Regions from separate parts of the Rhizobium sp. M10 genome, predicted to be linked through region 2. Evidence: riboswitches for the same ligand, from Rfam matches in the RefSeq annotation. Region 2 holds a riboswitch; each other region holds the start of a gene.
What was found. Region 2 has a riboswitch for thiamine pyrophosphate ahead of CO671_RS11325 (ABC transporter permease). Riboswitches for the same ligand answer to the same signal wherever they lie in the genome.
Positions count from the first base shown of each region.

Region 1: it holds a riboswitch for thiamine pyrophosphate, as region 2 does, so the genes downstream of both, thiC (phosphomethylpyrimidine synthase ThiC) here and CO671_RS11325 (ABC transporter permease) in region 2, are expected to answer to the same signal.
Region 3: it holds a riboswitch for thiamine pyrophosphate, as region 2 does, so the genes downstream of both, thiM (hydroxyethylthiazole kinase) here and CO671_RS11325 (ABC transporter permease) in region 2, are expected to answer to the same signal.

Region 1 covers NZ_NWTA01000013.1:177,097-187,478, reverse strand. The annotation lists gene CO671_RS21480 (substrate-binding domain-containing protein) at 61-1,089, opposite strand; gene CO671_RS21475 (thiamine phosphate synthase) at 1,271-1,885, opposite strand; gene CO671_RS21470 (thiazole synthase) at 1,882-2,655, opposite strand; gene thiS (sulfur carrier protein ThiS) at 2,657-2,854, opposite strand; gene thiO (glycine oxidase ThiO) at 2,851-3,837, opposite strand; gene thiC (phosphomethylpyrimidine synthase ThiC) at 3,840-5,672, opposite strand; TPP riboswitch at 5,768-5,899, opposite strand; gene CO671_RS21450 (DNA repair exonuclease) at 6,191-7,459, shown strand; gene CO671_RS21445 (AAA family ATPase) at 7,459-10,382, shown strand, end outside.
Region 2 covers NZ_NWTA01000005.1:360,705-371,086, forward strand. The annotation lists gene CO671_RS11300 (F0F1 ATP synthase subunit epsilon) at 1-402, shown strand, start outside; gene CO671_RS11305 (sugar transferase) at 643-1,380, opposite strand; gene CO671_RS11310 (acyltransferase) at 1,548-2,768, opposite strand; gene CO671_RS11315 (ABC transporter substrate-binding protein) at 2,858-3,868, opposite strand; partial or broken gene CO671_RS11320 (ABC transporter ATP-binding protein) at 3,937-4,748, opposite strand; gene CO671_RS11325 (ABC transporter permease) at 4,745-5,551, opposite strand; TPP riboswitch at 5,760-5,873, opposite strand; gene soxR (redox-sensitive transcriptional activator SoxR) at 6,206-6,676, shown strand; gene CO671_RS11335 (SDR family oxidoreductase) at 6,797-7,567, shown strand; gene CO671_RS11340 (metalloregulator ArsR/SmtB family transcription factor) at 7,670-8,011, shown strand; gene CO671_RS11345 (LysR family transcriptional regulator) at 8,091-8,984, shown strand; gene CO671_RS11350 (formate dehydrogenase subunit gamma) at 9,116-9,595, shown strand; gene CO671_RS11355 (NADH-quinone oxidoreductase subunit NuoF) at 9,592-10,382, shown strand, end outside.
Region 3 covers NZ_NWTA01000024.1:49,836-60,217, reverse strand. The annotation lists gene CO671_RS27505 (invasion associated locus B family protein) at 1-438, opposite strand, end outside; TPP riboswitch at 1,143-1,239, shown strand; gene thiM (hydroxyethylthiazole kinase) at 1,288-2,091, shown strand; gene thiE (thiamine phosphate synthase) at 2,088-2,723, shown strand; gene thiD (bifunctional hydroxymethylpyrimidine kinase/phosphomethylpyrimidine kinase) at 2,720-3,529, shown strand; gene CO671_RS27485 (GNAT family N-acetyltransferase) at 3,930-4,409, shown strand; gene CO671_RS27480 (glycoside hydrolase family 3 N-terminal domain-containing protein) at 4,434-5,456, shown strand; gene CO671_RS27475 (ABC transporter substrate-binding protein) at 5,501-7,147, shown strand; gene CO671_RS27470 (ABC transporter permease) at 7,204-8,181, shown strand; gene CO671_RS27465 (ABC transporter permease) at 8,183-9,061, shown strand; gene CO671_RS27460 (ABC transporter ATP-binding protein) at 9,058-9,861, shown strand; gene CO671_RS27455 (ATP-binding cassette domain-containing protein) at 9,858-10,382, shown strand, end outside.

The sequences.
Region 1 (10,382 bases), on a different contig from region 2:
ATCTTCCTCCTCTCCGTCTCGGCCATCCGCGCCAGGCGACGCGGATGGCCTGTCGGGGTCTTATTCCTCGATGCCCTTCGTGCCGCGATGCTTCAGGTACTTGTCCCAATAGAAGTCGTCGGCATTTGCCGCGGTCACGATCGAGAGGCCGTTGTCGACGACCGGGATGCTCATCGGGTTGAAGCCCGAGCGCTTGGCGTCGTTCATCGGATCGATCAGTTCCGGGTGCTTGGCGAGCCACAGCAGCATGAAGCCCATGTAACCCTGCATGCCCTGGTTCGGGTTGATCGAGCCGAAGACTTCGCCCGCCTTGATCATGTCGAGGATATTGGCATTGACGTCGGCGCACATGACGAGGACCTTGCCGCCGGTTTCCTTGTTGGCCTGCGCGGCGCCGATCGCCGAATTCGCCTCCGGCATGAAAACCGCCCCGAGGTTCGGGTTGGCCTGGATGAGGCTGGAAAGCCCCTGGTAAGCCTTGGTCGGATCCTGGTTGGATGCGGCGCGGCCGACGAGCTTCATATCCGGCCACTTCTCTTCCATGCGGGCGATGAAGGCGGCGATGCGCTTGTCGTGGTTGTCCTGGCCGGGGTTTTCGAGAACGGCATATTCGCCCTTGCCGCCCATCTTCTCGGCGATCGCATCGGCGGCATAGGTGCCTTCGCGGGTATTGTCCGAGGTGATGAAGGAGACGCGCTTGGAGAGCGGCGAGTCTGCCGCAAAGGTGACGACCGCCGTGCCCTGGCCGATGGCGCGATTGATCGGCTCGATGAACGGGTCGGAGTTCATCGGATGAACGAGAATGCCGGCCGGATTTTGCGCCAGCGCCTGGTCGAAGGTGGCGATCTGCTTGTTGACGTCATATTCCGGTGTGCCGGTATATTCCGTTTCGCAGCCGAGCTGCTGCCCCGCCTGCTTGAACATCTCGTAAACCGGGAACCAGTATTCGACGCCCGAAACCATGACGTTCATGACGTATTTTTCGCCCGGCTTGCAGCGGAACGGGTTCTCCGTAGCAGCGGCGGCGGAGCCGGCGATAAACGTTGCAGCAAAAACCGCCATTGCGGTCGTGGTGAGTAAAGTGCGCAAGAGTCCTCCTTGAGGCCGAAGCCTCTCCCAAAAGCCCGAGGGCGCCGAAAAGCGCCGCTGATCGTGTTGAAGTCCGGACTTCCTCCTCGACGTCCGGTATGGGCAGCTAAGCGTAAAGCTCGAGGACTGTCAATATAATTCACGACATGAAATATATTTCATCGGGATCAGGTGCGGCGTCTCAACCGACAGATCGCCAAGGTGCGGTCGCGGCCAGCCACTGTCGTGTGCGGGCCTCGGGATCCGGATTGCGGGTGATATCGGTGACCACGGCAGCGCTATCGGCGCCGTTTTCCAATACCAGCGGCGCGCGTTCGGCGGTGATCCCGCCAATGGCCACGAGCGGCATTGGTCCGACGCGCCGCCGCCAGGCCGCAAGGCGTTCGACGCCTTGCGGCGCCCATTTCATTTCTTTGAGGATCGTCGGCCAGACCGGCCCAAGGGCAACATAGTCCGGCGCGGCGGCCAGCGCGGTTTCTAGTTCTGATGGATCGTGCGTGGAAAGGCCGAGCTTCAGGCCGGCGCGGCGAATGGCAGCCAGATCGGCCGCCATCAGGTCTTCCTGCCCGAGATGAATGAAATCGCATCCCTCGTCGATCGCCATCCTCCAGTAATCGTTGATGATCAATTGGCAGCCCGCTGCCACGCAGGCGGCTTTCGCACGCCGGATCTGCTCGCGAAGCACCGGCTCCGGCCGGTCCTTGATGCGCAGCTGGACGAGTTTGACGCCGAGCGGCACGAGACGCTCGATCCATTCGGCGCTGTCGACGATGAGATAGAAGGGGTCGAGCGTCATGAGAAGACGGCCTTTCCGATGACGGGAGTGGAAGGAACGGCCATGTCGCGCGGCTCCAGCGGCACGGCGCCATGCGCGAGGCGGCCGGCATCGATGGCAAGTGCGAAGGCCTCGGCCATGGCGGCAGGGTCGCTTGCGCCGGCAACGGCGGTGTTGAGAAGAACGGCGTCGTAACCGTACTCCATGACGGCGGCGGCATGCGACGGGCGGCCGATGCCGGCATCGACGATGAGCGGCACGTCAGGAAAATGTGCTCGGAATGACCGCAGCGCCATCGGGTTCACCGGTCCCATGGCGGAGCCAATCGGCGCGCACCAGGGCATCAGGATGCGGCAGCCGGCCTCGAGCAGCTTTTCGGCGACGACAAGGTCGTCGGTCGTATAGGGGAAGACCTGAAAGCCCTCCCCGGTCAGGATGCGTGCCGCTTCGACAAGGCCGAAGACATCGGGCTGCAGCGTATCGTGATGGCCGATCACTTCGAGCTTGATCCAGTCGGTGCGGAAAACGTCGCGCGCCATCTTCGCCGTCAGCACAGCCTCCTGCACGCTGTGGCACCCGGCCGTATTCGGCAGCACCCGCACGCCGAGCTCGCGGATCAGCTCGAAGAAGGCGCCGCCCGCCTTGCCGCCGGCGGCCTCGCGCCGCAGCGAGACGGTGACAATTTCGGCCTTCGAGCGTCTCACGGCTTCTGCCAGGACGGCGGGCGATGGGTAGCGGGCGGTGCCGAGCAGCAGCCGGGAATGGACCTCGACGTCGTAGAGTTTCAGCATGTCAGCCTCCCTGCATCGGTGAGAGAATTTCAATGCGGTCGCGCTCGCCGAGCACGAAATCGGCGCGATCCTCGCGGTGCACCAGTTCGCCGTTCACCGCGGTTGCGAGCCACCCGCCTTCGTAGTCCAGAGCGAGAAGCAGATCTGCGAGCGTCGCGGCCGCGACCTCCTGTTCCTCGCCATTGATGATGAAGGTCATGACGCCCTCCTTTCCTGAGGTCCTTGTTCTGTGAGAAGACGCCGCGCGACCTCTGCGGCCATGGCCGGCGCCAGCAGAAAGCCGTGGCGGTAGAGGCCGTTGACATGGAGGGTGCGTCCCTCCTGCGTCACGCGCGGCAGATTGTCGGGATAAGCGGGCCGCACGCCTGCGCCGGTTTCCGTAACCCGTGCCTCGCCGAAGGCGGGATGCAAGGCGTAGGCGGCGTTCAGCAATTCCATCAGCGAACGCGCGGTAATCGGGCCGGCATCGTCGCTTTCGATCATCGTCGCCCCGACCATGAAGCGGTTTTTTTCGCGCGGCACGATATAGATCGGGTGGCGCGGATGCAGCAGGCGGACGGGGCGGGAGAGACTGACCTCGCCTGTTTCGATGCAGAGCATCTCGCCTCGAACACCGCGCAATCCAGGCAGCCGGCCGATCTGGGCGGCACCGGTGCAGTCGATTACCCGGTCATAATGGGCAAGATCAGCTTCGCCCGTGACGCCGAGCATGAGACGCATGCGGGCGTCCTCCAACCCTGCGGCCAGGGCGGCGAGCGCCTGCCGTGGATCGAGATGCGCTTCCTGCCGGAAGAACAGCGCCCTGCGGAAGCGGCCGGCGAGATCAGGCTCCAGAGCGGCGATCGCCGCCTCGTCCAGCCATTCCCATCCGCTTGTCCGGCGGGAAAAGCGGTCGAGCTCGCCGGCATCGCGCCCGCCCGCCACGACAAGCGTTCCCCGGCGATTGACATGGCCGGGCAATGCCGCCTCCCACCAATCGGCGGCAAGGCGACCGAGCGTCAGCACCGGCTCCTCCGCACTTTCCCGTTCGCACCACGGCGCCAGCATGCCGCCGGCAAAGCCGGATGCGCCGGCGCCGGCCTTGTCGGCCTGCTCCGCAAGGGTGACGCGGAAGCCGTGGCGATAGAGCTGCCAGGCAACGGTGAGGCCGGCAACGCCGGCCCCTTTGACGAGAACGCGCATGATCATTCTCCGGCGGGAGTTTTCGCGACCTCTGCGACCGGCATGTAGAGATCGCCGCCATCGCGGTACTTGGCCGCCATCGCTTCCAATCCCTCTTTCTGAGCTTCGGCGCGAATGTCGTGGGAAATTCGCATGGAGCAGAATTTCGGGCCGCACATCGAACAGAAATGCGCCACCTTGTGCGCCTCCTTCGGCAGGGTCTCGTCGTGGAAGGAGCGGGCCGTATCCGGGTCGAGGGAGAGGTTGAACTGATCCTCCCAGCGGAATTCGAAGCGCGCGCGCGACAGCGCGTCGTCGCGGATGCGGGCGGCCGGATGTCCCTTGGCGAGATCGGCGGCATGGGCGGCGATCTTGTAGGTGATGACGCCGGTTTTGACGTCGCTGCGGTCGGGCAGCCCCAGATGCTCCTTCGGCGTGACGTAGCAGAGCATGGCCGTGCCGAACCAGCCGATCATGGCGGCGCCGATACCGGAGGTGATGTGATCATAGCCCGGCGCGATGTCGGTCGTCAGCGGTCCGAGCGTATAGAAGGGGGCTTCGCCGCAGACCTTGAGCTGCTTGTCCATATTCTCTTTGATCTTGTGCATCGGCACATGGCCGGGGCCCTCGATCATCACCTGGCAGTCCTTCGCCCAGGCAATCTTGGTCAATTCGCCGAGGGTTTCGAGTTCGGCAAATTGCGCTGCGTCATTGGCGTCCGCGATCGACCCCGGACGCAAACCGTCGCCGAGCGAGAAGGATACGTCATAGGCACGGCAGATGTCGCAGATTTCCTCGAAATGCTCGTAGAGGAAACTCTCCTTGTGGTGATGCAGACACCACTTGGCCATGATCGAGCCGCCGCGTGAGACGATGCCGGTGACGCGATTGACGGTGAGCGGGATATAGGCAAGCCGCACGCCGGCATGGATGGTGAAATAATCGACGCCCTGCTCGGCCTGTTCGATCAGCGTATCCCGATAGGCTTCCCAGGTCAGATCTTCGGCAATGCCGTTCACCTTCTCGAGCGCCTGGTAAAGCGGCACCGTGCCGATCGGAACCGGCGAATTGCGAATGATCCATTCCCGGATGTTGTGAATGTTGCGGCCGGTGGAAAGGTCCATGACCGTGTCGGCGCCCCAGCGGATCGCCCAGACCATCTTCTCCACCTCTTCCGCCATCGACGAGGTGACCGCCGAATTGCCGATATTGGCGTTGATCTTCACCAGGAAATTGCGGCCGATGATCATCGGTTCGGTTTCGGGGTGGTTGATATTGGCGGGGATGATCGCCCTGCCCTCGGCGACTTCCCGCCGCACGAATTCGGGCGTCACGAAATCCGGAACATGCGCGCCGAAGCTCTCGCCGTCGCGCGCGAGCGCCTCCTTCGCGGCCTGCCGGCCGAGGTTTTCGCGGATCGCGATAAACTCCATTTCCGGGGTGATAATGCCGGCACGCGCATAGGCGAGCTGGGTGACGGCGCGTCCGGCCGTTGCCTTTAGCGGCGTGTTGCGAATGGGAAATTCCGGCGTCAGCCGCTCGCCCGTGGCAAAACCATTGTCTTCAGGCTTCACCACCCGGCCTTCATAGGCTTCGACGTCGCCACGCGCCCTGACCCAGGCTTCGCGCAAACGCGGCAGCCCGGCGTCAATGGAAACCATATGGGCCGGATCGGTATAGGGGCCGGAGGAATCATAGACCGTAACCGGCGGCTCGCCGGAGGTCGGGTGAAGGCTGATTTCGCGCATCGGTACGCGCAGATCCGGATAGAGCGTTCCGGGTTTGACGATCTTGGTCGAGGCCGGAAGCGAGCCGGTAGTGACGACGGGAGTAAGCTGGGGTGCAACAATATTCATGGATGAGGCTCCAAGGTTTGACGTTTGGAGACCCAGTTCCAGTGTTGGAATGATGGAAAGACGCCTTGCGCGACAAAGCGAAAATCCGCCCAACAGCCGCAGCGTCCGCACCGTCCCTACGCCAGTATGAACTGGATCAGGTTCAACGGGTCACTGCGCCACAATCGGCAAAGCCGAATCGTCTAGCAGAATCTCAGCCCCTTGCCGGGACACCCCTGGTGAATGGTCGCCATCAAAGACCGCAGCGGCCTTTGTGTCAAGAAGCCCTTTTGCGTTTCAAGGCAGTGGCTGTCGATGCTGGTCGCCGATCGGCTGGTATCGTAGAGTGTGCCGGCGGCCGGACCGGCCCCGGTCGAGCAACATTGATTGTGGATGGGCCGGTTTGCCGGGCCATTTCGCTCGCGCCCCTTGGACGCGTGCTCCATATTCTCATCCTCACGGCCACGTGACAGCGACCGCGCGTTCATCTGTCCGACGGCACCGGCTCATCATTCTGTCGCAACGCGATTTCTGCATTCATGGCTTATCGTTTCGTTCACACTGCCGATCTCCACCTCGACTCTCCGCTGCGGTCGCTGGCGCTTCGCAACGCCGAGCTGGCCGATCTCGTGAGTGACGCCAGCCGGCAGGCGCTGATCGCGATCGTCGACCTTTGCCTCGAGGAGCAGGTCGATGCGCTGGTCATCGCCGGCGATCTCTATGACGGCGAGCAGACGTCGATGAAGACGGCGCGCTTCCTGGCAAGCCAGCTGGAACGGCTGCACCGGGCGGGGATTTGCGTCTTCAAGATCCGCGGCAATCACGATGCGATGTCGAAGATCGCCAGGGAGCTGGTGATGCCCGATACGGTGAGGGTCTTCGGCGGCCACGCCGAGACCGTGGAGGCGACGAAGGGCAGTCTGTCGATCGCGATCCACGGTCTGAGCTTCGCCAAGCCGCAGGCGCCGGACCCGCTTCTGCCGAAGTTCAAGCCGCCGGTCGCAGGTGCGGTCAATATCGGCATCATGCATACGAGCCTTGCCGGATCGGCCGGCCATGACGTTTATGCGCCCTGTAACGTGCTCGACCTTCACGCCTCGGGATTCGACTACTGGGCGCTCGGCCATCTTCATCAGCGCAGCCACTATCCCGGCACGGCGACGGTCATCATGCCCGGCATGCCGCAAGGCCGCGACATCAACGAGTCGGGCGTCAAGACGGTGTCGCTGGTGACCGTGGCGGACGACCGGACGGTGACGGTCGAGGAGCGGCGCACCAGCATCGCGCAGTTCGAGCGCGTCGATGTCGACCTCACGGGTGTCGATGATTGGCGTGATGCGGCCATGGTGATCGAAGCGGCACTGACGGCGCAGCGCGATCATACGGCCTCGCCGCATCTCGTCGCGCGCCTCAGGCTTTCCGGTCGCACGCCGCTCTCCTGGCAGCTTCGCCGCGATGTCGACCTCATGCAGGCGGAAGCCGAGCAGCGCGGTGACCGCATCGGCCGGACCTGGATCGAGAAGCTGGAGCTCGCCTTCGAAGCGCCGGTGCCCCTCGCCGACGAAGCCGTTGCCGATCCCGTCATCGAGCTCGGCGCGCTGATGCGGGACGAGGTCATCGCCCGCAGCGGGTTTCGCGACGATGTCAGGGAGATGGTCCGCGACCTGCTCGCCGACCTGCCGCCCGAGAGCCGGGCATTTGCCGGGCATGACGAGGCGGGTTTCGAACGCTTCATCGACAGCCTTCTCGCCGACGGCGCCGAGGACATCGCCGCCCGGATGAAGGCTGCGGAGCGGGGAGACAGCTGATGCGCCTGCGCCGTCTCGACCTCATCCGTTATGGCAAGTTCACCGACCACTCGATCGATTTCGGCGCGGTCCGACCGGGTTCGCCCGATCTGCACATCGTCTATGGCCTCAACGAAGCGGGCAAGTCGACCACCTTCGCCGCCTATCTCGACCTGCTCTACGGCATAGGCGAGCGCAGCACCTACAATTTCCTGCATCCCTACAACACGATGAAGGTCGGTGCGCGGCTGGAATTCGGAGGCGCGGACCACGAGTTGGCCCGGCTCAAATTGCGGACCGGCAGCCTCGTCGATGATCGGGGACAGGCTGTGAACGAGGCGCTTTTGGCCGGCGCGCTCGGCGGCGTCGGCCGCGACGCCTATCGCACCATGTTCTCGCTCGACGACCAGTCGCTCAAGGAAGGCGGCAACGCCATCATACAAAGCAAGGGCGAGCTCGGCGAGTTGCTGTTCTCGGCAAGCTCGGGCCTCGCCGGCCTCAGCCGTTCGCTGGTAACGGCAGCCGACGAAGCCAATGGGATCTACAAGAAGCGGTCGTCGAGCACGAAGCTTGCGGAACTCAAACGCGCGCTCGAAGCGCTGAAGGCCGAGCGCAATGCCATCGACACGCTTGCCTCCACCTATTCGGGCCTGAAATCGACCCACGAGCAGGCCGACGCCGCCTATGCCGCGACGACGCGGGAACTGGCCGGGGCCAAGGCTCGGCACCAGGAGCTGACGCGTCTTCTCGGCGCCCTGCCCGCGGCGCTGGAACTTCGGCGGCTGGACACCGATGCAGCCGGCATGGGCGATCTGCCGCGGCCGCCCTCCGAATGGTTCACCCTGCTGCCGCAGCTTTTCCACGACGAGACGCGGCTGCAGGCGCTTGTCGAAACCGCCGATCGCACGCTGCGCCAGCTTGCCGACGAGATCGAGGCGATCACGATCGACGACAAGGCGCTGGCGGTCGCCACGCATATGGACCTGCTGGATCAGGGCCGCGCGCGCTATCTCGCGGCCGAGAGCGACCTGCCGAAACGCCGGCTGGCGCTGGCCGAACAGGAAGGCGTGCTGGTGCGGCTGCTGGCCGATCTCGAACAGCCTGGCCATGCGACGCCCGAGGCGCTGCTGCTGCCCGCCTCGCTGATCGGCATCGTCCGCGATCTCATTGAGCGACGTTCCGGCGTCGAGGCCAACCTGGCTGCCGCGGGCCGCGAACTGGTGCGGGCGCGCGACAATCTCGAAAGGCTGAACAAGGAAGGCGGCTCGCAAAACGGAGCTGCGGTCGTCGATCCCGCGCGTCTCGGTCGCATCGAAGCCGCCCTGAGCCGGCTGGCCGGGTCCGATCTCGCAATGCGGCTCACCCTGGAAGAACGCGCGCTCTCGCAGGCGAAGCGAATTCAGGAGAAGCAGTTCGCACAGCTTGCGCCCTGGACAGGGGATGCCGTCGCCCTGCAGCGGACGACCGCTGCCGAGCCTCGGCAGACCGAGGCCTGGCGTGGCCAGGCGATCTCCATCGACAAGCGGATTGCCGATCACGAGGCACGGCTGCGCGATCTCGGCACCGAACAGGCGCTGACCAAAGCCCGGATCGCCGCTTTCGTCGCCGGCGGTTCGATCGACGATGCCGAGGCCGCGAGGCTGCGCGATGAACGCGATGCCGCTTGGCAGGTGCATCTTGCCAGCTTGAATGCCGCCACCGCCCGGACATTCGAGGAGCGGATGCGCCAGGACGATGTGGTGTCCGCCGGCCGGCTGTCACGCGCGCAGGAACTGGCCGAGCTGCGCCAGCTCCGCCAGACCGAAGCGGCAACGGCGGCAGCGATCGAACGGCAAAGGGAATTGCTTGCCGAGGCGCGCGCCGAACATGATGGGCTTGCCGACCGCATCGGTGGTCTGCTGCCCGAGGCAATCGAATATGACGCCGAAGCTGCGGCGCGCATTGCAGCACTCGAGGCATGGAGCAGCAAGCGAGCCGCGGCGTTGGCTGCCTGGGACGAACTGCAGCGGGCCGAAGAGGCGGTAGACGCGCTTCGCGGCGAACTGGACAGCCATGCCGCGACGCTTGCCGCGAGCCTTGCGGATGCCGGCCATGGTGGCGCCGACGATCTGCCGGTCGCCGCGCTGATGCAGGCGGCGAGCGATATGCTTGCCGCCGGCAAAGCCGAACAGGCGGCGCGGCAGGCGCACGAAAAGGCAATCGGCGATCTCGACCGCGATGTCAGGGAACGTGAGCGCGACCAGCAGGAGGCGGAGGCCGCGGTCGAGGCCTGGAACCGGGAATGGGCGGAAGCGCTGTCGCGAACCTGGTTTGCCGACAAGGCCGGCTCGATGGCCGCCGTCCGCGCCATGCTGGATGCGCTCGCCACACTGCCCGCCATCCTGAAGGAGCGGGATGATCTCGCAAGCCGCGTTGCCGCGATGGAGCGCGACCAGGAGCAATTCCGTGGGGATATTGCCGGGCTCCTCGCGGACGGCGGCCTCAGCCGGTTGGCACCCGATACGCTCGCTTCGGCCAATGCACTGGTGGAACGCCATGAGGCGGCGCGGCATGCCGCACAGCTTCGGGCAGACCGGCAGGCGGATCTCGAAAAACAGTTGGAGAAACGCCGGGCGCTAGAGGAGGAACTGGCCGTTCACAATGCCCGCAGGAACGAACTGACGGGCTATTTCGGCACGGACTCGCTTGCCTCGGTCGAGGTATTCCTGAACCAGGTCCGGGAGCGGGACCGGCTGGAGGCGCGCGCCGCTACCTTGCGCGGCCAGATCACCGAGGCATTGCGCGCGGCAAGTTTTTCCGAAGCCGAATGCCGCCTTGCCGATATCGACGCCGATGCGGCCGAGCGCGATGCGATCGAGCTTGGTGCCCGGATCGAGGATCTCACCGAGCGGGCGAAACTTCTCTATTCCGACGTGTCGCTGGCGCGGCAGAAGCTCGAGGCCGT
Region 2 (10,382 bases):
GACAATTTCAACTTTGAGCTCGTTTCGCCGGAGCGTCTGCTGCTGTCGGAGATGGTGACAGAGGTCGTCATTCCCGCGACCGAGGGCGAAATGACCGTCATGGCGCACCACGCGCCGACGATGACGACGATCAAGCCGGGTGTGGTGAGCGTACGTTCGGCTTCCGGCAAGAAGCAGGATTATGTCGTGTTCGGCGGGTTTGCCGATATCCTGCCGACAGGCTGCACTTTGCTTGCCGAATCCGCCGTTCCGGTCGAGGAACTCCACAAGGACGAGCTGACCCGTCGTATCGAGGCCGCCCGCAAGGAGCTCGAACATGCCGAGCTGCACGAGCACAAGTCGAAGCTCGAGCATTTCATCATGGAACTGACGCATCTGCGCGGCATCGTCCAGCAGGACTGACCGGGTAACGACAGCTTCATTGAAAGGCGGCCTCAATGGCCGCTTTTTTTGTGTCTGTCGTCTTCCTTGGATACGGAAAACAGCGTTGTCGTGCGGCTTCAAACGAACGCGGCCGGCTGTTTCGGTTGAGAAAACAGACGGCTTCAATCAGATCAGGGAAAACTTCAAAAGCGCGCCACAATCTTTCGGAGCGGCCTGCGCTGCTGACGGATTATGCAGCCGCTGTTTTGCCGCAGCGTCTCAGAAGCCGGTGCCGCCGCGCAGCTCGATGATCAGTGTCTTGAACAGGATCTTCAGGTCGAGCAGCAGGCTGAAATTCCTGACATAATAGATATCACAGGCGATGCGGGCCCGGGCTTCCAGCGGCCGTGTCGTCGGGCCGCGCCAGCCGCGTGTTTGCGCGAGGCCGGTGATGCCGGGGCGCATGATGTGTCGATGGTGGTAGTTCGGCACCACTTCCTCGTAGAGCCTGCCGGCTGCGCGCATGTTGATAGCATGGCAGCGTGGGCCGACCAGCGACATCTCGCCCCTGAGGACGTTCAGCAGTTGCGGCAGTTCGTCGATATTGGTCCTGCGGAGCATTGCGCCGATGCCGGTCATCCTGGCGTCGCCCTTGACGGTCTGCTGGACGCCGCTGGGATCGCAAGCTTCCGCCCGCATCGAGCGGAATTTGAAGACGTTGATCTTCCGGCCGTTCAGCCCCCAGCGGATCTGGCGGAAGAACACCGGACCGCCATCGTCGAGCTTGATGAAAAGAGCGATCGCCAGAAAAAGCGGCGCCAGCACGAGGAGGGCGTTGGCCGAGATGACGATGTCGATCAGCCGTTTCACGGCCAGTCGCAGCGCCGCCTTTCCTTCGCCATTGGAAAAGCTCTCCGGCTGGCGAATGTTGGAGTTCGCGATGACCAGGGTCCTGATTTTGATCTGACGCTGAGACGGATCGAAGCGTGAATTCGTCTTCGAAGTAAAAGCATTCATTACGCAAGGCCCGTAAGTTTAGATGCAATACTGAACTGTAGGGAGACAAATACATGCTCACGTAAGGTTTGTCATCGGGATAAATAGGAAATTGCTAACCCTAAAGACACCAAAAATGGGAGTATTCCCTGTTAACCTTAATGCCTGTAGTTGAAGTGGAAACGAAATTATACTTTAAAAGGAGTAGCCCGATCGGGTGAGTGCGATGTCAGACGGTTTCCCAAGTCGATCGCCGGTCGTTCAAGCAGGTGATAGCTGAGACTTGCCACCAGAAGGACGAGCGCCACCGTCAGCCCGCAGGATTGCAGCCAGCCGGTGACGACATTGTCCGAGGAGGCGCCGAACGAACCGGGATCGAGTCTCTGGATCAATGTCAGGATGATCTCCTGCCAGATATAAATGCCGAACGAGATCTTGGCGACGTAGCGGACGGGAGCGTTGTCGAGCAGCCTGCCCAGGCGATGCGAATGGCAGAGCGATACGAGCGCGGCTGCGATCGCCAGCGGAAAAACCGGAAATCCGTAAGGTATGTCGAGCCAGCCGTAAGCCTCGGCCGAACCGCCGGGCGATATGGCGAGGCGGTAGCCGGCAATGGCAAAAGCGAGAAGCGCTGCGGCATCGAACCAGAAGGAGCGCCTTGCAGGCAGCATGACGTCGATGCCGGCGGCAAGCGCGCCGAGCGCGAAGACCGCGAAGAAGCCGATCGGATTGTAATTGGGCATCCATTCCTTCGCCCCGCCCTGCAGGCCATAGGCCCAGCCGCGCTCGATGTCGTCGAGCGCGAAGAGCCTCAGGATTGCCAGATGGGCAATGAGGACGACGGCAATGACGCAGAGCCAGGCGGAACGGGCCAGCAACCGGCGCTGCCGCAGCCGCGGCAGGGGAAACAGCAGGAGAAAGCAGGCGGGCAGGAGCACATAGCTGGTGACCTCGAAGGGGATGGACCAGAGCGGTCCGTTGGCTTCGACAGGGAAAAACGTGCGCCAATGCCATTGGCTCATGAACAGCATTCCGGAGATGTAGCGAAGCGCAAGCTCCGGTGTCAGCGGCGCGGCAAGCAGCGTCAGGCTGACAACGAAGCTGACGGTGGCGGCGACCCAGAAGCCGGGGGCGATGCGCGCCGCCCTGCGGATGGCGTAGGTCCCGAGGCTCGGCATGTCGCTGCCGTCATCGAGCGCGCGCCAGAAGGGACGGGCCAGAAGAAAGCCGCTGAGCACGAAGAAAATGGCGACGCCGAAATTGCCGAAGCGGAGGATGTGCGCCGTCGACGCCAATTCATCGGGAATTCGGCGCATATCCAGCCGGAGCGCGAGATGATGAGCAAGCACCAGCAGGCAGGCCGTCGCGCGCAGAAAGTCCGCTCCGGCCAGTCTCTCCTGTGGTCGCATGTTATTCCCCACCCTGCCCGATCCGGCTCAAACTGTCCCGATCCGAAACTTGCCGCGGAACGCCGCCGCGGGCAAGGCCGGGGCGGCGTTCAGCCGAGGAGTTCGTTGGTATAATAGGTGGAAAAGTCCGGCTTCTCCTTGAGTGCTGCGCCATTCGCATCGACCAGGATGCCGTTCTCGAGCAGGAAGGCGCCGATGGCATCGGCCTTCGCCGGGTCGATTGTGCCGATCACGCCGGCCTCGGATTTGAGGAAATGCCCGTCGATCAATGCCTTCTGGGACGCTTTTACCAGTTCCGTATTCATCAGTGCGCCATTGCTGTTGGAAATCAGCAGGTCGCAGGCTTCGTCAGGATGGTCGACGGAATAGGCATAACCCTGGCGCGTGGCCTGGATGAAGGCGCGGGCGTGTTCCCGACTCACCGCAAGATAGGCGTCGCTGGAAACGATGACGGTCGTCTGCTCGTCGGGAATGCCATAATCGGAATAGTGGAAGCGGCCGAGCTTGCGGTTTTCCAGCTCGGCGGCGATGCCTTCCCAGGTGTAGATCTCCAGCGTGAAATCGACCGAGCCATTGTCCAGCGCCTCGTAGGCGGAAGTGCCGAGGGTGACGGTCTTGACGTCGCCCGTGCCGCCGTCATTGCGGATCATCGCGGAGATCAGAGCGCTCTCCCAGGTGCCGCCAAAGCCGCCATAGGTCTTGCCGTCGAGATCTTTAGGGCTTTTGATGTCGTCGCGTCCGGCCTTATAGATCAGACGCGCGGTTTCGGTCTGGACGACGCCGTAGACCATCTTCACGTCACCGCCGCCGGCGCGCTGCGTCATGGCCTCGATCTCGCTGCTGATGCCGAAATCGGCGACCCCGTTCGACACCAGCGTGCCGGCGCTGGTGTCGGTAAAGGGTAGAATTTCGACGTCGAGACCGGCGGCGGCATAGAAGCCCTTCGCCTTGGCGACATAGATGCCGATATGGTTGGTGTTGGGCGTCCAGTCGAGCGCAATGCGAACCTTTGCCGGCGCTGACTGGGCGAAGGCGGTGCGGCCGGCGAGGCTTGTCGCCAGGGCGGCGAGGATCGTCTGTCGACGGGTGAGAAGCAGCATGGTGACCTCCTCAGGTCTCTAGAGCATGATGCCGAAAAGTGTGAGCGGTTTTCGGACGACATCATGCTCTAACTCTTTAAATTGGAACAGGATTCTGATTTAGGCCGACCGGCCTAAAATCATCCTGTTCTAGCGGATGAAGCAGGGTTTGCAGGATTTCGGTCTCGATCGCCTGGGCCGCCGGCGAGCCGAGATCGGCGATGCTTCTCGGGCGGGGCAGGGGAACGCGGAATTGGCGGATGATACGCGCCGGGCGCGCCGATAGCACGTAGATCCGGTCGGAGAGGAACACCGCCTCGCGAACGTCGTGGGTGATCAACAAGGCCGTCCAGCGATGTTGCGTCCACATGCCCTGCAGCCATTCCTGGATCTGCGTGCGCGTCAGCGCGTCCAGCGCGCCGAAAGGCTCGTCGAGCAGCAGCATGTCCTGGCTCTGGACGACGGTGCGCAACAGCGCGGCGCGCTGGCGCATGCCGCCGGAGAGCTCGGCGGGATAATGGTGTTCGAAGCCGGCAAGGCCGAAATGCTCGAACAGCGGCGCCACGGTGGCGCGGGCGGCGCGACGGCTCATGCCGCCCACCTCCAGGCCGAGTGCGGCATTGTCGATGATCCGGCGCCAGGGCATCAGCGCGTCGCGTTGCGGCATGAAGGCAAAGGAATGCGGTGCCTGTTCCAGCGGGGCGCCCTTGAAGAGCAAGGCGCCTGAATCGGGTCGAAGCGCCTGGGTCAGCAGTCGGAGTACCGTCGACTTTCCGGAGCCGGAGGGGCCGACGATCGAGACGAACTCGCCGCTTGCGACAGCGAGCGAAATGTCGCCGAGCACCTGCATGCCGTCGAAGGATTTCGAAATCTTGCGCAGTTCGACCAGTTCATCGGTCATCGGCGGCGCTCCCCGGACGGTTGCCAGGGCATGACGAGGCGCTCGATCATCAGCGTCACTCCGAAGAGGCAGAGTGTCAGTACGGCGCTGACGACGACGGCGGCGAGGACGAGATCCGGCCGGAAATTGTTCTTGGCGTTGAGGATATAGATGCCGAGGCCGCGTGCGGCTCCCGCATATTCGGCAAAGATCGCGCCGACGACGGCATAGGTGATCGAGATCCTGAGGCCGGCGAAGAAATAGGGCAGCGAGGAGGGAAGCCGGGCCAGGCGGAAAATGCGCCAGCGGCTTGCCTTCATCGAGTTCAAGAGTTCAGCGATGTCGCGGTCGGTTGCCTCATAACCCTGCAGCAAAGCGACGAGCAGCGGGAAGAAGGTGACGAGCGCAACCAGCAATATCTTCGGCAACAGGCCGAAACCGAACCAGAGGACGACGAGGGGCGCGATCGCCACCAGCGGCAGGGTCTGGCTCGCAATGAAGATCGGCAGCAATGCCCGGCGCATGAAGGGCATGAAATCCATCAGGATCGACGAGACGAAAGCGAAGGCGAGCGACAGGGCGAAGCCGCCGAGTGTGGCGCCGAGCGTCGGCCAAGTGTTTGATATCAACGCTTCGCGGTTCAGCCAGCCCTGGGTCAGGATGCGCGAAGGCGCCGGCAGGATGGACGGTTTGATGCCGGAGAGATCGACATAAAGTTCCCATGCGGCCAGAAAAGCAAAACCGGCGAGCAGGGCGGGGGTCGCCCGGTAGAGGGCGGCACCGAGCGCGGCAAGGCGCGAATCCGATGGTGGTGGCGATGTCATCAGCGTCGATTTCAGGCTTTCGTCCGGCTGCATGATTCTTCAGGTCGGAATCGATCCAAGGACAAAATCATGCAGCGATTCAAAGTGCCGCGGCGCCCTTGGCGCGCTTGAAAAGTCGCGCGGCGCCGCAGATGCGCAAACCTGTCGAAGACATCGGGAATGGTGCCGGCCAGCCTGCCGGATATCGGAAAGGGTGACACTTGTGCGCCGGAAAACATCTGAACCTCGCTCCGCTGGCATTACCCAGATCAGCTTTGAAGGGTCCGGAGGCTTGCGCTTCTCATCTCAGCCCCGGCGACACGGAGCTCCCCTGTTATTTCAGCGAAAACTATCATCGGGGTTTTCTTACCGCAACCGCAAAATCACACATCCGTCCGCCGGGTCGGAACGGAACCGCGGACGCGAAAAAACACCCGGGCGGAGTCCTGCCCGGGTGTTTTCCGAGGTTCCGTACCTGCCGGGAACGGAACCCGAGCTCGTCTCAGGCGGATATATCGGCAGGACGCGGCCGTGGCGAGGGTGGCAAATGCCGGCGCCATGATTTCAGTCCGCTATCGACCGGGTGATCTGACTGTCGCTCCTTCCTGCACCTGGGCTTTACGCCCGGGGGAGCAGGCGTTATAAAACCTCAACTAATATTGAGGTCAAGAGGCGATGGATACGATCACCGTTACGCCGCTCGGCAGGCTTTTGACGGTCGGCGAAGTGGCGGAACGCAGCGGTCTTGCCGTCTCGGCATTGCATTTCTATGAGGCCAAGGGGCTGATCTCCAGCATCCGCACGCGCGGCAATCAGCGGCGTTACGGACGTGACGTGCTTCGCCGGCTCGGCATCATCAAGGTGGCGCAACGTGTCGGCATTCCGCTTTCGGAAATCCAGACGGCGTTTGCCTCCCTGCCGCAGGGGCGCACGCCGACGGTTGCTGACTGGCAGACGCTGTCGGCGCGCTGGAAGAATGAACTCGACGAGCGAATCAGACGGCTCAGCCTGCTGCGAGACCGTCTGACCGGCTGCATCGGCTGCGGCTGTCTGTCGATCGACAGCTGCCCCTTGCGCAATCCCTGCGATCGGCTTGGCGAGGAAGGGCCGGGTGCGCGGCTTCTGGAGAGCGGGAACGAAAGCTGAGCCTCCCGGAGCTCTCTCCTGCGCGGAAAGATCGATGCGTGCCTTTCTTTCGGCCGGCGCGCGCATATGTTAAGGGCGAATGACGCAACCGGCGGCATCGTCCGCGAGGAGGACGGCTTCGTGTTCCATCCGAGACTATTCGAAAATCGCAATGTCGTCGTCACCGGCGCCGGGCGGGGCATCGGCCTCGAGGTGGCCCGGCAGTTCCTGGACTGCGGCGCGAAGGTGATCGTCCATACCGGGCGCAAACCGGGACGGGATCTGCCGGATTTCCTGCTGACGGCTGAATCGGAAAGACGGGCGCTGTTGCTCAACGCCGATTTCACCGCGGTCGGCGGCGCTGCGCAATTTGCAGAGGACGCTCTCGCCTTCTTCGACAAGGTGCATGTGCTCGTCAACAATGCCGGCACCATGCTCGGCCGTTTTCCGGCCGCGACGCTGACCGACGCGGATTATGAAGCGATCGTGCGGCTGAACCAGACGTCGGTGGTGGCGCTGACCCGGGCGCTGTTGCCGGCATTGAAGGCGGCCGAAGGCGCGGCTATCGTCAACACGGTTTCGATTTCAGCGCTGACTGGCGGCAGTCCCGGTTCTTCGGTCTATTCGGCCTCGAAAGCCTTCGTTTCCACCTATTCCAAGGCGCTTGCCCGTGAGCTGGCGCCGGATGGCATCCGGGTCAATTGCGTCTCGCCGGGAACGATCGAGACGGATTTCCATGAGCGCTATTCCTCCCGCGAAAAGCTGGAGCAGACGCGAAAATCCATTCCCCTGCAACGGCTCGGCACGGCCGAGGATTGCGCTCCCGCCTATCTGTTCCTGGCGTCTTCTTCGCTCTCCGGATACATTACGGGCCAAGTCCTCGAGATCAACGGCGGTCAGCTTATCTGCTGATTTACTTGGACCTTTTTTGGCATTTCATCACATTTGACGAATTCGCTTGTGCGAATATGCTATTGTGCTGATCTACCTTTTGCTTCCCTTCCGAGATGCCGAATGCCGTTGCCTATACCGGAGCCGGGGATGACCGGCCAGGAATTGCACAAACTCGCTGCAAAAGCCCATGAAGCGAGCGATCTGCTGAAGGCGCTGGCGCATCAGAGCCGACTTCTCATCCTCTGCATCCTCGCGAATGAGGAGCGGACAGTGGGTGAAATCGAGAATATTCTCGGCATACAACAGGCAATGGTCTCGCAGCAACTCGCGCGTCTGAGGCTCGAAGGGCTGGTCAATACGCGCCGTCAGGGCAGGCTGGTCTATTACAGCATCGGCAATCTCAGCGTGCTTGCCTTCCTCGAATCGCTGTTCGATCTTTTTCCGGCTGCCGAAAGCGGTTAAAGCATGTCGGGTCGCGCGGCGGCTGCCGCGCAGAAGATGGGCTGGATCCGGATGATATCATGCCGGGTCGGGAGACCGGATGATCGACAAGCTGGAATTCTTCATCGCCCTTGCCAATGAAAAGCATTTCGGCCGCGCTGCGGAGGAATGCGGGATTTCGCAGCCGACGCTCTCGGCCGCCATCCGCCAGCTGGAGGATCAGCTCGGCGTCATGCTGGTGCAGCGCGGGTCGCGGTTTCAGGGGCTGACGCCGGAGGGGCAGCGCGTGCTCGAATGGGCGCGGCGCATCGTCGGCGATGCCCGCACCATGCGCGAGGAAATGCGCGCGGCGCGGCGCGGTCTTTCCGGCCACATTCGCCTCGCCGCCATTCCGACGGCGCTCGCCATGCTGTCGCGCATCACCACGCCCTTTCAGGAACGACATCCGGGCGTGACCTTCTCGATCGTCTCGCGCAATTCGCTGCAGGTGCTGAGCATGCTCGAAAATCTCGAGATCGACGCCGGTATCACCTACCTTGAAAATGAGCCGCTCGGCCGTGTCACCAGTGTTCCCCTCTATGCCGAGCGCTATCATCTGATCACGGCTGCGGGCAGCCCGCTGTCTGATCGCGACAAGGTGACCTGGAAGGAGGTCGGCGATCTTCGGCTTTGTCTATTGACCGCCGACATGCAGAACCGACGCATCATCAATCGGCACCTGACGGAAGCCGGCGCGACGGTGCATCCAACCCTCGAATCCAATTCGATGATCGTGCTGTTCTCGCATGTCAGAACCGGGCGCTGGGCAAGCATCATGCCGCGCAATGTCGCGAAATCATTTGGATTCCCAATAGAAATCCGCATGATTCCGATCGTTGAACCGGAGGCCCACCATCTGGTCGGCCTCGTCGCGCCCTATCGCGAGCCCTTCACGCCGCTCGTGTCGGCCTTGCTGCATGAAGCGCGAGTGCTCGTGCAGGATGAAGAGCTCTGATAGGAAAAACCTATCAATCCACAAGATAGCTTTATTGATCGTCGCCGGCTTCCTTGAGATGCTGCGTGTGGGATGGCCTCGCTGGGGAGGGCGCCATTCCGCAACGAGCCAGCGGCTGGGAGGGCTGCCTTATGACCATTCATATCGCCGAAGGCGATATCGCAGCACGCACGCGTTCCATTGTCGCCGACCTTCGCTTCCTTGAAGGGCCGCTGCTTCCCATTCTGCATCAAGTTCAGCAGGAATTCGGTTATGTGCCGCAGCAAGCCCTGCCCGTGATCGCGGAGGAACTGAACCTTTCGCGCGCCGAGGTGCATGGCGTGATGAGCTTTTATCACGATTATCGCGACCACCCCGCCGGGCGGCATGTGCTGAAGCTCTGTCGCGCCGAGGCCTGTCAGTCGATGGGCGGCGACGCGCTGGCCGAGCGCATCAAGGCGCTGCTCGGCATCGATTTTCACCAGACGACGCTCGACGGCAGCGTGACGCTGGAGGCGGTCTACTGCCTCGGGCTCTGCGCCTGCGGCCCGTCGGCGATGCTCGATGGCGAGGTGTATGGCCGGGTCGACGATCAGATGGCGACGGAACTCGTTGCGGAGGCGCGCCGATGACAGTCAAGATATATGTTCCGCGCGATGCCGCTGCGCTGGCGCTCGGGGCCGAAAAGGTGGCAAAGGCGATTGCCCAGGAGATCGTCGCCCGCGGCCTCGATGCCGAGATCGTGCGCAACGGCTCGCGCGGAATGTTCTGGCTGGAGCCGCTGGTCGAGGTCGAGCTTGCCGGCAAGCGCATCGGCTACGGACCGGTGAAGGCAAAGGATGTGTCCGGTCTTTTCGACGCCGGCATTGCCAATGGCGGCGATCACCCGCTCTGTCTCGGGGAGGTTGAAGACCTCCCGTTCCTGAAGCAACAGACCCGCCTGACCTTCGCCCGCTGCGGCGTCATCGATCCGCTCTCGCTTTCGGATTACGAGGCGCATGGCGGCCTTGCCGGCCTCCGCCGCGCCGTTTCGATGGCGCCCGCCGAAATCGTCAAGGAAGTCACCGATTCCGGCCTGCGTGGACGCGGCGGCGCAGGTTTCCCCACGGGCATCAAATGGAAGACCGTTCTCGATGCGGCCGGCGACCGCAAATATATCGTCTGCAATGCCGATGAGGGCGACAGCGGCACCTTTGCCGACCGGATGATCATGGAGGGCGATCCCTTCGTGCTGATCGAAGGCATGGCGATATCAGGACTTGCGACCGGCGCCACGAAGGGCTTCGTCTACACGCGGTCGGAATATCCGCATGCGATCGCTGCGATGAGCGAGGCCGTCGCCATCGCGCGACAGGCCGGGATCCTCGGCCCGTCGGTGCTCGGCTCGGGCCGCGCCTTCGATATCGAAGTGCGCACCGG
Region 3 (10,382 bases), on a different contig from region 2:
GCAATTGCGGTAATCGAGCTTGGCGACGGGCTTGCCGTCGGCCTTGATCGACAGGCCCGAGGGCAGGAAAACATTGAGCGGCAGAAGGGCGGTCAGCATCAGCCGCGGCTTGCCCTTGCCCTTGTCGGAAGGTGCGGCAGGCGCGGCCGGCGGCGCCGAGATCGCCAGCGTCAGGATATTGACGGGTTTGCCGTCCCTGGCGACTTGCGCCACCTGAGCGACTTCGCAGGCCTCGGTGCCTGCCGAACCCGTGCAGCGATAATACCAGTCGTCGAATTTCTGCGATTTTATCGCCGGCGCAGGTTGCGCCGGCGCCTGTTCCGGTTCTTGACCATCAGGAGATTGCGAAAAGGATGGGCTCGTGCAGGCGATCGATATCAGAATGGGGGCGATCGTCCAAAGGACCCGCTTCATGCCGCTTTTCAAAAATTTCTTCATTTAAAATGCAACTTCAGGAAGATTTTATTTTGGTTGGAAGTCATATCGCTACAATCCGCAATTTGGTCAACCTTAACGTGTCAGCACGGTAAAGTTTGCGTTAGGTATTTATTTCGCGTTCTGGGAGATTACGCTCAGTTTGCCCGAGACCCCATTCGCAACGAAATCGCCAACAGATTCCGAAATTCGAATAAAACCGCTTGGCGACGGACATGAGACGATGCGCAACTTACGCGAAGCTGGTCACCTGCTCGTTTTTATTGAAAATCAGGCGTATAATCGGATAGGATGAATAATTCCGCATCGGCGGCCATCCAGAAAAATCTGCGAAAGATGAGCCGTACTCATTTTGAAGAAAAGACATTCCAAGGCGCCGGCTTTATCCTCGATGCCGCCTACGAATACTGAGATGTATTTCAGAAATTCGTCACACCCGCGGGTTGCTGCGACTGTTCTTCTCGGAAGGGAAAGGACAACCGAATGGTGAAAAGGCGGCGGCCAATGCAGCCTGGGACGGAATCCGTGGGCCGTATTCGGGAAAACCTGATCAAGACCCGAATCGGCGGCAAGCTCTCGGCCCCCGTAAAGCCCGGGCCTGGCCGTCGAGGATGATAGCGTGTCCGCAGCGGACTTCACGCGCCGCGCCGTCGCAGGACTGTCATTTTCGGGATGACATCCGCCCCGTTCTCTGCGAAAAAGAACCCGATGAGAGACAGGGGCGTTCGTCGACAGGCGGGCTGAGAAGCACCCTTCGAACCTGAACCGGATAATGCCGGCGGAGGGAGTCGCTCGGGGTCGCGGTCCGCCGCACGAATGACCCCGTGCTCGCCCCCGCCTGAAAGGGGCCACATGCAGACCAGGAGCACACCAGGAGCCATGCTGAAGGCGATGCGCGAGAAGCCGCCGCTCGTTCAGTGCATCACCAATTATGTCGCGATGAACATCGCCGCCAATGTTCTCCTGGCCGCGGGCGCCTCGCCGGCCATGGTGCATGCGGCTGAGGAAGCCGGCGAGTTCGCCGTCATCGCGAGCGCGCTGACCGTCAATATCGGCACGCTGTCGACGCAATGGATCGACGGCATGCAGGCGGCGGCGAAGGCGGCGACCTCGGCCGGCAAACCCTGGGTGCTCGATCCGGTCGCCCATTATGCCACTGCCTTTCGCCGCGATGCGGTCGCTGCTCTGCTGGCGCTCAAACCCACGATCATCCGCGGCAACGCTTCCGAGATCATCGCGCTTGCCGGCGGCGAGAGCCGCGGCCAGGGAGTCGACAGCCGCGATCCGGTCGAGCAGGCCGAAGGTTCGGCGCGATGGCTGGCCGCGCGGCAGCAGGCGATTGTCGCCGTCACCGGTGCCGTCGATTTCGTCACCGACGGCGAGCGGGCGGTGCGCATCACAGGCGGATCGGCCTTGATGCCGCAGGTCACCGCGCTTGGCTGCTCGCTCACCTGCCTCGTCGGCGCCTTTGCCGCCACCGTGCCCGAGGATCTGTTCGGCGCGACGGTCGCCGCCCTCGCAACCTTCGCCATCGCGGGCGAGGAGGCAGCGCTCGGTGCGGCCGGTCCCGGCTCCTTCGCATGGCGCTTCCTCGACGCGTTGAACGCGCTCGATGCCGAAACGCTCGATGCCCGGGCAAGGATATCGGCGGCATGAAGAGTTTCGACCTTTCGCTCTATCTCGTCCTCGATCCCGATCTCTGCGCCGGGATCGGCATGGTCGAGACCGCGCGTCTTGCCGTTGCCGGCGGCGCGACGATGGTGCAGCTGCGCGACAAACATGCCGGCACGGCCGGGATGATTACGACCGGACGCGCCTTGAAACAGGCGCTTGATGGCACCGGCGCCCGCCTCATCGTCAACGACGATGTCGAGGCGGCGATCGCCATCGGCGCCGACGGTCTGCATATCGGCCAGGAGGACATGGATGCGGTGAGCGCGCGGGCGATGATCGGTCCCGGGATGATCCTCGGCCTGTCGGTCGAAACCGAAGCGCTTGCCGCTGCCGTCGATCCCGATGTCGTCGACTATACCGGCGTCGGCCCGGTGTTTGCGACCCCGACCAAGGCCAACCACAAGCAGCCGATCGGCTTTGACGGTCTTGCCAAGCTGGTGGCGGCCTCGCCGGTGCCCTCGGTTGCGATCGGCGGCCTCAAGGCGGACCATGTGGCCGCCGTCTTTGCCGCAGGCGCAAGCGGGCTTGCCGTCGTCTCCGCCATCTCGGGCACGCCGGATCCGGAAGCGGCGACGCGCCGCATCGCCGCTGAAATCCGAAAGGTCCGTGCATGATCCGCAACGTCCTCTCCATCGCCGGCTCCGATCCCTCGGGCGGCGCCGGCATCCAGGCCGATCTCAAGGCCTTTTCCGCCCGCGGCGTCTACGGCATGGCAGTGCTGACCGCGCTGACGGCGCAAAACACCCAAGGCGTCACCGGCGTGCATCTGGTGCCGCCTGCATTCGTTGCCGATCAGATCAACGCCGTCTTTGCCGATGTGCGTGTCGATGCCGTCAAGATCGGCATGATCGCCAATGCCGGCATCGCAGAAGCCGTTGCTGGAGCGCTCGCCGATCGGCGCGGCATCCCCATCGTCATCGATCCCGTGATGATCGCCAAGGGCGGTGCCGCCCTGCTGGCGCCCGAAGCCATCGATGTGCTTACCCGCCGGCTGCTGCCGCTGGCGACGCTGCTGACCCCGAACCTGCCTGAGGCCGCCGCCCTGCTGCACCAGCCGGTCGCGACAAACCGCGCCGAGATGGCGGCGCAGGCCGAGCAGCTGCGCGCGCTCGGCCCGGCCGCCGTACTGGTCAAGGGCGGTCACCTCGACAGCGAGGAAAGCCCCGACGTGCTTGCCGCGGCCGACGGCCTGCACTGGTTCGAAGCCCGACGCGTGCCGACCAAGAACACCCACGGCACCGGCTGCACGCTGTCGAGCGCGCTGGCGGCCGAGCTTGCCAAGGGCGCCTCGGTGCCGGAGGCGGTCGCCATCGCCAAGGATTATCTCGCCGGCGCGGTTGCGGCTTCAGGCAGCCTCACCGTCGGCTCCGGCCACGGCCCGGTGCACCATTTTCATGCGCTTTGGAAAGACGGGTACTGAGGGCTGCCGCCCCTCATCCGCCTGCCGGCACCTCTCCCCGTAAACGGGGCGAAGGGGATATGCTGCAACCTCTCCGTTCCCCAAACTTTTCGCGGGGCACGTCCCCTCTCCCCGTTCTTACGGGGAGAGGGTTAGGGTGAGGGGCAGCCAACGGACGTCAACTGAACGGCCGTGGCCTTATGCCGAGCATTACGAAAGAGAAGTTGCCCACTTTGTCAGGCCCGGCCCTCCCCGGGCCGTTTTTGCGTTCGGCAACCAGCTTGCTTTTGAGCGGGAGCATCGGGGCGAGCAGCGTCGCGCCATTTGAAAAACGCAGTTGACAAGCTCAGCCAGATAGCCAAGTCTATGACATTAAAAGGGGATATATTCCGCAATAACGGAATATGAGGAGGAATGACCGGTGCCAGACCTGCTTGTGAGTCTATACTCCACAAAGCTTGCCGATCTGAATCGGAAAGCCGATCATATCGGTGTCTCCATCCGCCCGGCCCTCCCCCCGGAACTGCATCTCGTCGTCGATTGGGTTCGCGAACGGTTCAGCGAGAACTGGGCAAGCGAGGTCTCGGTCGCCTTCTCCCGCCAGCCCGTTGCCTGCCTGATCGCCGTCGACGGCCGTGAGCTGCTAGGCTTTGCCTGCTACGACACGACGGCGCGCGGCTTCTTCGGCCCGACCGGAGTCGATCCTGAAGCCCGCGGCAAGGGTATCGGGCTCGCGCTGTTTTCCGCCTGCCTTCAGACCATGAAGACGCTTGGCCATGCCTATGCCTTTATCGGCGATGCCGGCCCGGTCGATTTCTACGCCAAGACCGCAGGCGCAATCACCATCCCCGCCCCCGACAAGGGCATCTACGAAGGCATGCTGAGAAGCATGCCGACATGACCATCTGATACCGGAGCACCAGAATTGTCCTCGACCCCGCTCGCCCTTTTCGTCGGCCTTCCCAATCCCGTGATTTCGGATGATGAATTCGCGCTGTTTCGCGAGACCAATCCGCTCGGCCTCTTCGTCGGCCGGCGCAATCAGCGCGAGCCGGAGCAGACCAAGCGGCTGATCGAACGCTTCCGGCAAGCCGTCGGCCGCGACGACGCCCCGGTCTTCACCGACCAGGAGGGCGGCCGCGTCCAGCACCTCGATGCCGGCCCCTGGCCGCTCTTCCGCAGCTTCGGCCAGTTTGCCGAACTAGCGCGCCGCGATTTCGAGCTCGGCAGAAAAGCGCTGCGCCTTTCCTCCCAGGCGATGGGCGCGATGATGACGGAACTCGGTCTTTCCAGCGGCTGCTCGCCCGTTCTCGACCTCGTCTTCGAGACGACGAGCGCGGTCATCGGCGCCCGCTCCTTCGGCCCGGATCCCGATGTCATCGCCGCTCTCGGCCGCGAGGTGGTCGACGGCCTGCTCGAGACCGGCAACATGCCTGTGATGAAGCATATTCCCGGCCATGGCCGGGCGACGCTCGACTCGCACAAGGAGCGTCCGGTGGTCGACGCCAGCCGCGAGACGCTCGCTGCCACCGATTTCAAGCCCTTCGTCGCATTGAAGGATACGCCCTGGGCCATGGTCGCCCATGTCGTCTACCCCGCCTACGATAGGGAATTGCCGGCCTCCGTCTCGCCAATCATGCACGACGTGATCCGTAACGATCTTGGCTATGACGGCGTGCTGATCTCCGACTGCATCTTCATGGAATCGCTCTCGGGCACGCTGCCGGAGCGCGTGAGCCAAGTTCTCGATGCGGGCTTCGACATCGCGCTCCACAGCCATGGCGACGTCAGGGAAAGCGAAGCCGCCGCCAGAACCGCCCGGCCGCTGACGGACGCCGCGCTCAAACGCATCGCCGCCGGCAAGGCCCGCCTCGGCAATCTCAAGGTCGACGTCCGCGCCGCCCACCGCCAAGTCGAAGACATGTTTGCCAGCGCCTCGGTCTCCTGACCGGCGCGCCATCTCTCACCGCATAAGAAAAAGGGGAATAGAACATGAAAAAATATCTTCTCGCAGCCGCCGCCCTGACACTGCTTTCGGGCTCCGCCATGGCGCAAACGATCCTGACGGCCAATATCGAACCGGCGACGACCTGGGTGCGCAACTTCAATCCGTTCAACCAGACCTCGGCGCGCCAATCGACGCTCGATTTCATCTACGAGCCGCTGGTCATCTTCAATCGCTTCGACAGCAACAAGCCGGTCTATCGCCTGGCCGAAAGCTTCAAACTCTCCGACGATCTGAAGAGCATCGATTTCAAGCTGCGCCCGAACCTGAAATGGTCGGACGGCAAGCCGCTGACCGCAGCCGACGTCAAGTTCACCTATGACTACTTGAAGAAATTCCCGGCGCTCGATTTCGTCAGCATCTGGACCTTCGTCACCGACGTCCAAGCCGTCGACGGAGAGACGGTGCGCTTCACGCTCGCCAATCCGAGCTCGCTTGCCGCCGAGCAGATCTCGCAGCTGCCGATCGTTCCCGAACATGTCTGGAAGGACGTCGCCGATCCCGTCACCTTTGCCAACGAGAACCCGGTCGGCAGCGGCCCGCTGACCGAGGTACCGCGCTTTACCGGCCAGACCTATGACCAGTGCCGCAACCCGCACTATTGGGACAACGACCATCTGAAGGTCGATTGCATTCGCTTCCCACAGCTTGCCGACAACAATCAGATCCTGACGGCAACGGCCGACGGCACGCTCGACTGGGGCGTCTCCTTCATTCCGGATATCGACAATGTTTATGTCTCCAAGGACCCGGCGCATTTCCACTACTGGTATTCGCCGAGCAGCATGGTCGCCTTTCTGTTCAACCTGGAAACCGCGAACGAGAACAACAAGAAGGCCTTCAACGACCTGAAATTCCGCCGTGCCGTGTCGATGGCGCTCGACCGCAAGACGATGATCGACGTCGCCGGCTACGGCTATCCGACGCTGAACGAAGATCCCGGCCTGATGGGCGAGCTTTACAAGAGCTGGGCGGATCCGTCGGTCAAGGCCGACTTCGGCAAGTTCGCTACCTATGACGCCGACGCCGCCAAGGCGCTGCTCGACGAGACCGGCTACAAGGACAAGGACGGCGACGGCTTCCGCGACAATCCCGACGGCAGCAAGATCTCCTTCTCGATCATTGTCCCGAACTCCTGGACCGACTGGGTCGACACCGTCAACATCGCCGTCGAAGGCATGCAAGCGGTCGGCATCGACGCCAAGATCGAAACGCCCGAGGAAGCGGTCTGGACCGGCAACCTCATCAACGGCAGCTTCGATGCGGCGATCAACAGCCTGCCGGCCTCGGCCTCGCCCTACTACCCCTACAAGCGCGCCTTCAGCGCTTCGGACAAGGGCAAGACGCGCTTTACCGCGCAGCGCTGGTTCAATCCTGAGGTCGAGAAACTCGTCACCGAGTTCACCCATACCGCCGATCTCGCCAAGCAGAAGGAAGCGATGAACAAGGCACAGCGCATCGTCGCCGAAAACATGCCTGTCATTCCGGTCTTCAACAATCCGAACTGGTATCAGTACAACACCAAGCGCTTCACCGGCTGGTCGACCAAGGAGAACCCCTTCGTCAATCCGTCGATCTCGCGGACGAACCCGGCACGCCTCTTGAACCTGCTCGCGCTGGAGCCGACCAAGTAAAGGCATTGACCCGGGAGCGGCGATTCCAACGCCGCTCCCGTTACGACGGAGTTCCCATGGCTTTTCTGCTTCGCCGCCTCGTCTTCTACATGGCAGCCTTCATCGCGGCAGCGACGATCAATTTCTTCCTGCCGCGGCTGATGCCGGGCGATCCGGTGCAGATCATGTTTTCGAGCGCCGGCACCGAATTGCCGCCGGAAAGCCTGCAGGCGCTGAAGCTGACCTTCGGCTTCGTCGATGGGCCGCTCTGGCAGCAATATCTCACCTATCTCGGCAGCATCTTCACGGGCGATCTCGGCCGCTCGATCAAGTATTTCCCGCTGCCGGTCACCTCGGTGCTCGGCCATGCCCTGGTCTGGACCGTCGCCCTGATGGGGACGGCGACGATCGTCAGCTTTGCGCTCGGCACCTTGCTCGGCATCCTCGCCGCCTGGCGCCGCGGCAGCAGGTTCGATGTCGTCGTCTCCGTCGGCGCGATCTTCGCCACCTCGGTGCCGGCCGTCGTCACCTCGCTGATCGTTCTCTTCATCTTCGGCTTCACGCTCGGCTGGTTCCCGAACGGCTATGCCGCCGACCCGTCGCTCGATCCGGCCTTCAGCCTGCAGTATCTCGGCAGCGTCGCCTATCACGGCATCCTGCCGATGGTGACGCTCTGCACCGTGCTGATCGGCGGCTTCACCGTCACCATGCGCAACAACATGATCAACCTGCTCGGCGAGGACTATATCGTCATGGCCCGCGCCAAGGGCCTGTCCGACCGGCATGTGATGCTCTGGTATGCGGCGCGCAACGCCCTGCTGCCGACCGTCTCCAGCCTTGCCATCGCCATCGGCACCATTCTCGGCGGCTCGCTGGTGACGGAGGTCGTCTACAACTATCCCGGCCTCGGCAACATTCTCTACCAGGCGATCCTCGCCCGCGACTATCCCGTCATCCAGGGCCAGCTGCTGATCATGACGGCGACCATGCTGATCGCCAATTTCATCGTCGACGTCAGCTACGTCATGCTCGACCCGCGGCTGAAGGGAGCGTGAGATGAAGACCCTGCTTCGAAACCGCAAGGCGCTCACCGGCCTCGTCATCATCGCCTTCATCGTCATCGTCGCGATCGCAGCGCCGCTGCTGACCCAATACGACCCCGCCGCCCGCACCGGGCGGCCGCACCAGCCGCCGTCCTTCGACCATATTCTCGGCACCACCCGCATCGGCCAGGATGTTTTTGCCCGGCTGATCTACGGCGCCCGCACCTCGCTGGCCGTCGGCTTCGGCGCCGGCTTGTTGATCACCCTTGCCGGCACCGCGCTCGGCATCATCTCCGGCTATCGCGGCGGCAAGACCGACGAGGTCATCAGCTTCTTCACCAATATGGTGCTGGTCGTTCCCAACCTGCCGCTGCTGCTGGTGCTCGCCGCCTTCATCGGCCAGGCAAGCCCCGTCGTCATCGCCCTGATCCTCGGCGCCACCTCCTGGGCCTGGGGCGCCCGCGTCACCCGCGCCGAGACGCTCTCGGTCAAGCAGAAGGATTTCGTCAAATCCGCCGAGATGATGGGCGAGCCGCAATGGCGGATCATGACATTCGAGATCTTCCCCAATGTGATCTCCATCGTCGGCATCAATTTCATCGGCAGCGTCATCTTCGCGATCATCACCGAGGCGACGCTGGAATTCCTCGGCCTCGGCGATCCCCGGGCGATCTCCTGGGGCACCATGCTCTACAACGCGCAGAAGGTTTCGGCCCTTTCGGTCGGCGCCTGGTGGGATATTCTCACCCCCTGCTTCGCGCTCGCCCTCCTCGGCATCGGCATGTCGCTCCTGAATTTCGCCGTCGACGAGATCGCCAATCCGCGGCTGCGCACCGGCAATCATCTGAAGCGCTGGTCGCTGCTCGTCCGTTCCGGGGAGGGCCGCCTATGACGCAACCGCTGCTTTCGGTGAGGAACCTCACCATCGATTATATCGGCGAAGAGAAGGATTTCCGCGCCGTCGACGACGTCAATTTCGACGTCGCGCCCGGCGAGGTCTTCGGGCTTGCCGGCGAATCCGGCTGCGGCAAGAGCACCATCGCCTTCGCCATCAGCCGCCTGCACAAGCCGCCGGCGCTGATCCGCCAGGAGAGCCGCATCCTGCTCGACGGCCGCGACGTACTCGATCTCGACCAGCGGGCGCTTGCCGCCTTCCGCTGGCGCGAGGTCGCGATGGTTTTCCAGAGCGCCATGAATTCGCTGAACCCGGTGCTGCGCATCGAGGCGCAATTCTACGACCTGCTGCGCACCCATAAAGGCATGAGCCGCACGCAAGCGCGCGAGCGCACCGCCGAGATGCTGACGCTCGTTGACATCGCGCCGGATCGCATGCGCGATTATCCGCATCAGTTTTCCGGCGGCATGCGCCAGCGCATCGTCATCGCCATCTGCATGGCGCTCGATCCGAAACTCGTCGTCATGGACGAGCCGACGACCGCGCTCGACGTCGTCGTCCAGCGCGAAATCCTGCAGCGGATCAACGAGCTGCGCCGCAGCTTCGGCTTCTCCGTGCTGTTCATCACCCATGATCTCGGGCTGATGGTGCAGTTCTGCGATCGCATCGGCATCATGCTGTCTGGCAGGCTGGTGGAGCAGAACAGCGCCGAGGCGATCTACCGGACGCCTGAGCATGATTACACGAAGAAGCTCTGGGCCTCCTTCCCCTCACTTCATGGAGGCGTACGGCTATGAGCGAGGCCATCCTTGCGCTCGACACGGTGACAAAGACCTTCGGCCACGGCGCGTCCGCCGTTCATGCTGCCCGCTCGATCTCCTTTTCGCTGCGCGCTGGCCGGGCGCTGGCGCTCGTCGGCGAATCCGGCAGCGGCAAGACCACTTGCGCCCGCATGGCGATGCGCGAATATCTGCCGACATCTGGCCGCATCCTCTACAAAGGCCGGCCGGTCGAAACGGCGAATTCCGCCGAAATCGCCCGCTACCGCCGCTCGGTGCAGATGATCTTCCAGGATCCGTTCGCCTCGCTGAATCCCGCCCACACCATCGCTCACCATCTTCGACGCCCGCTGAAGCTGCATCGCCCTGATATCAAGGGGACTGATATCGACGCCACCATCCGCGAACTGTTGGAGCGCGTCAGGCTCGATCCCGATCTCGTCGCGCCGAAATATCCGCATGAACTCTCCGGCGGCCAGCGCCAGCGCGTCAACATCGCCCGCGCCCTTGCCGTCAAGCCGGAGGTGATCGTCGCGGAC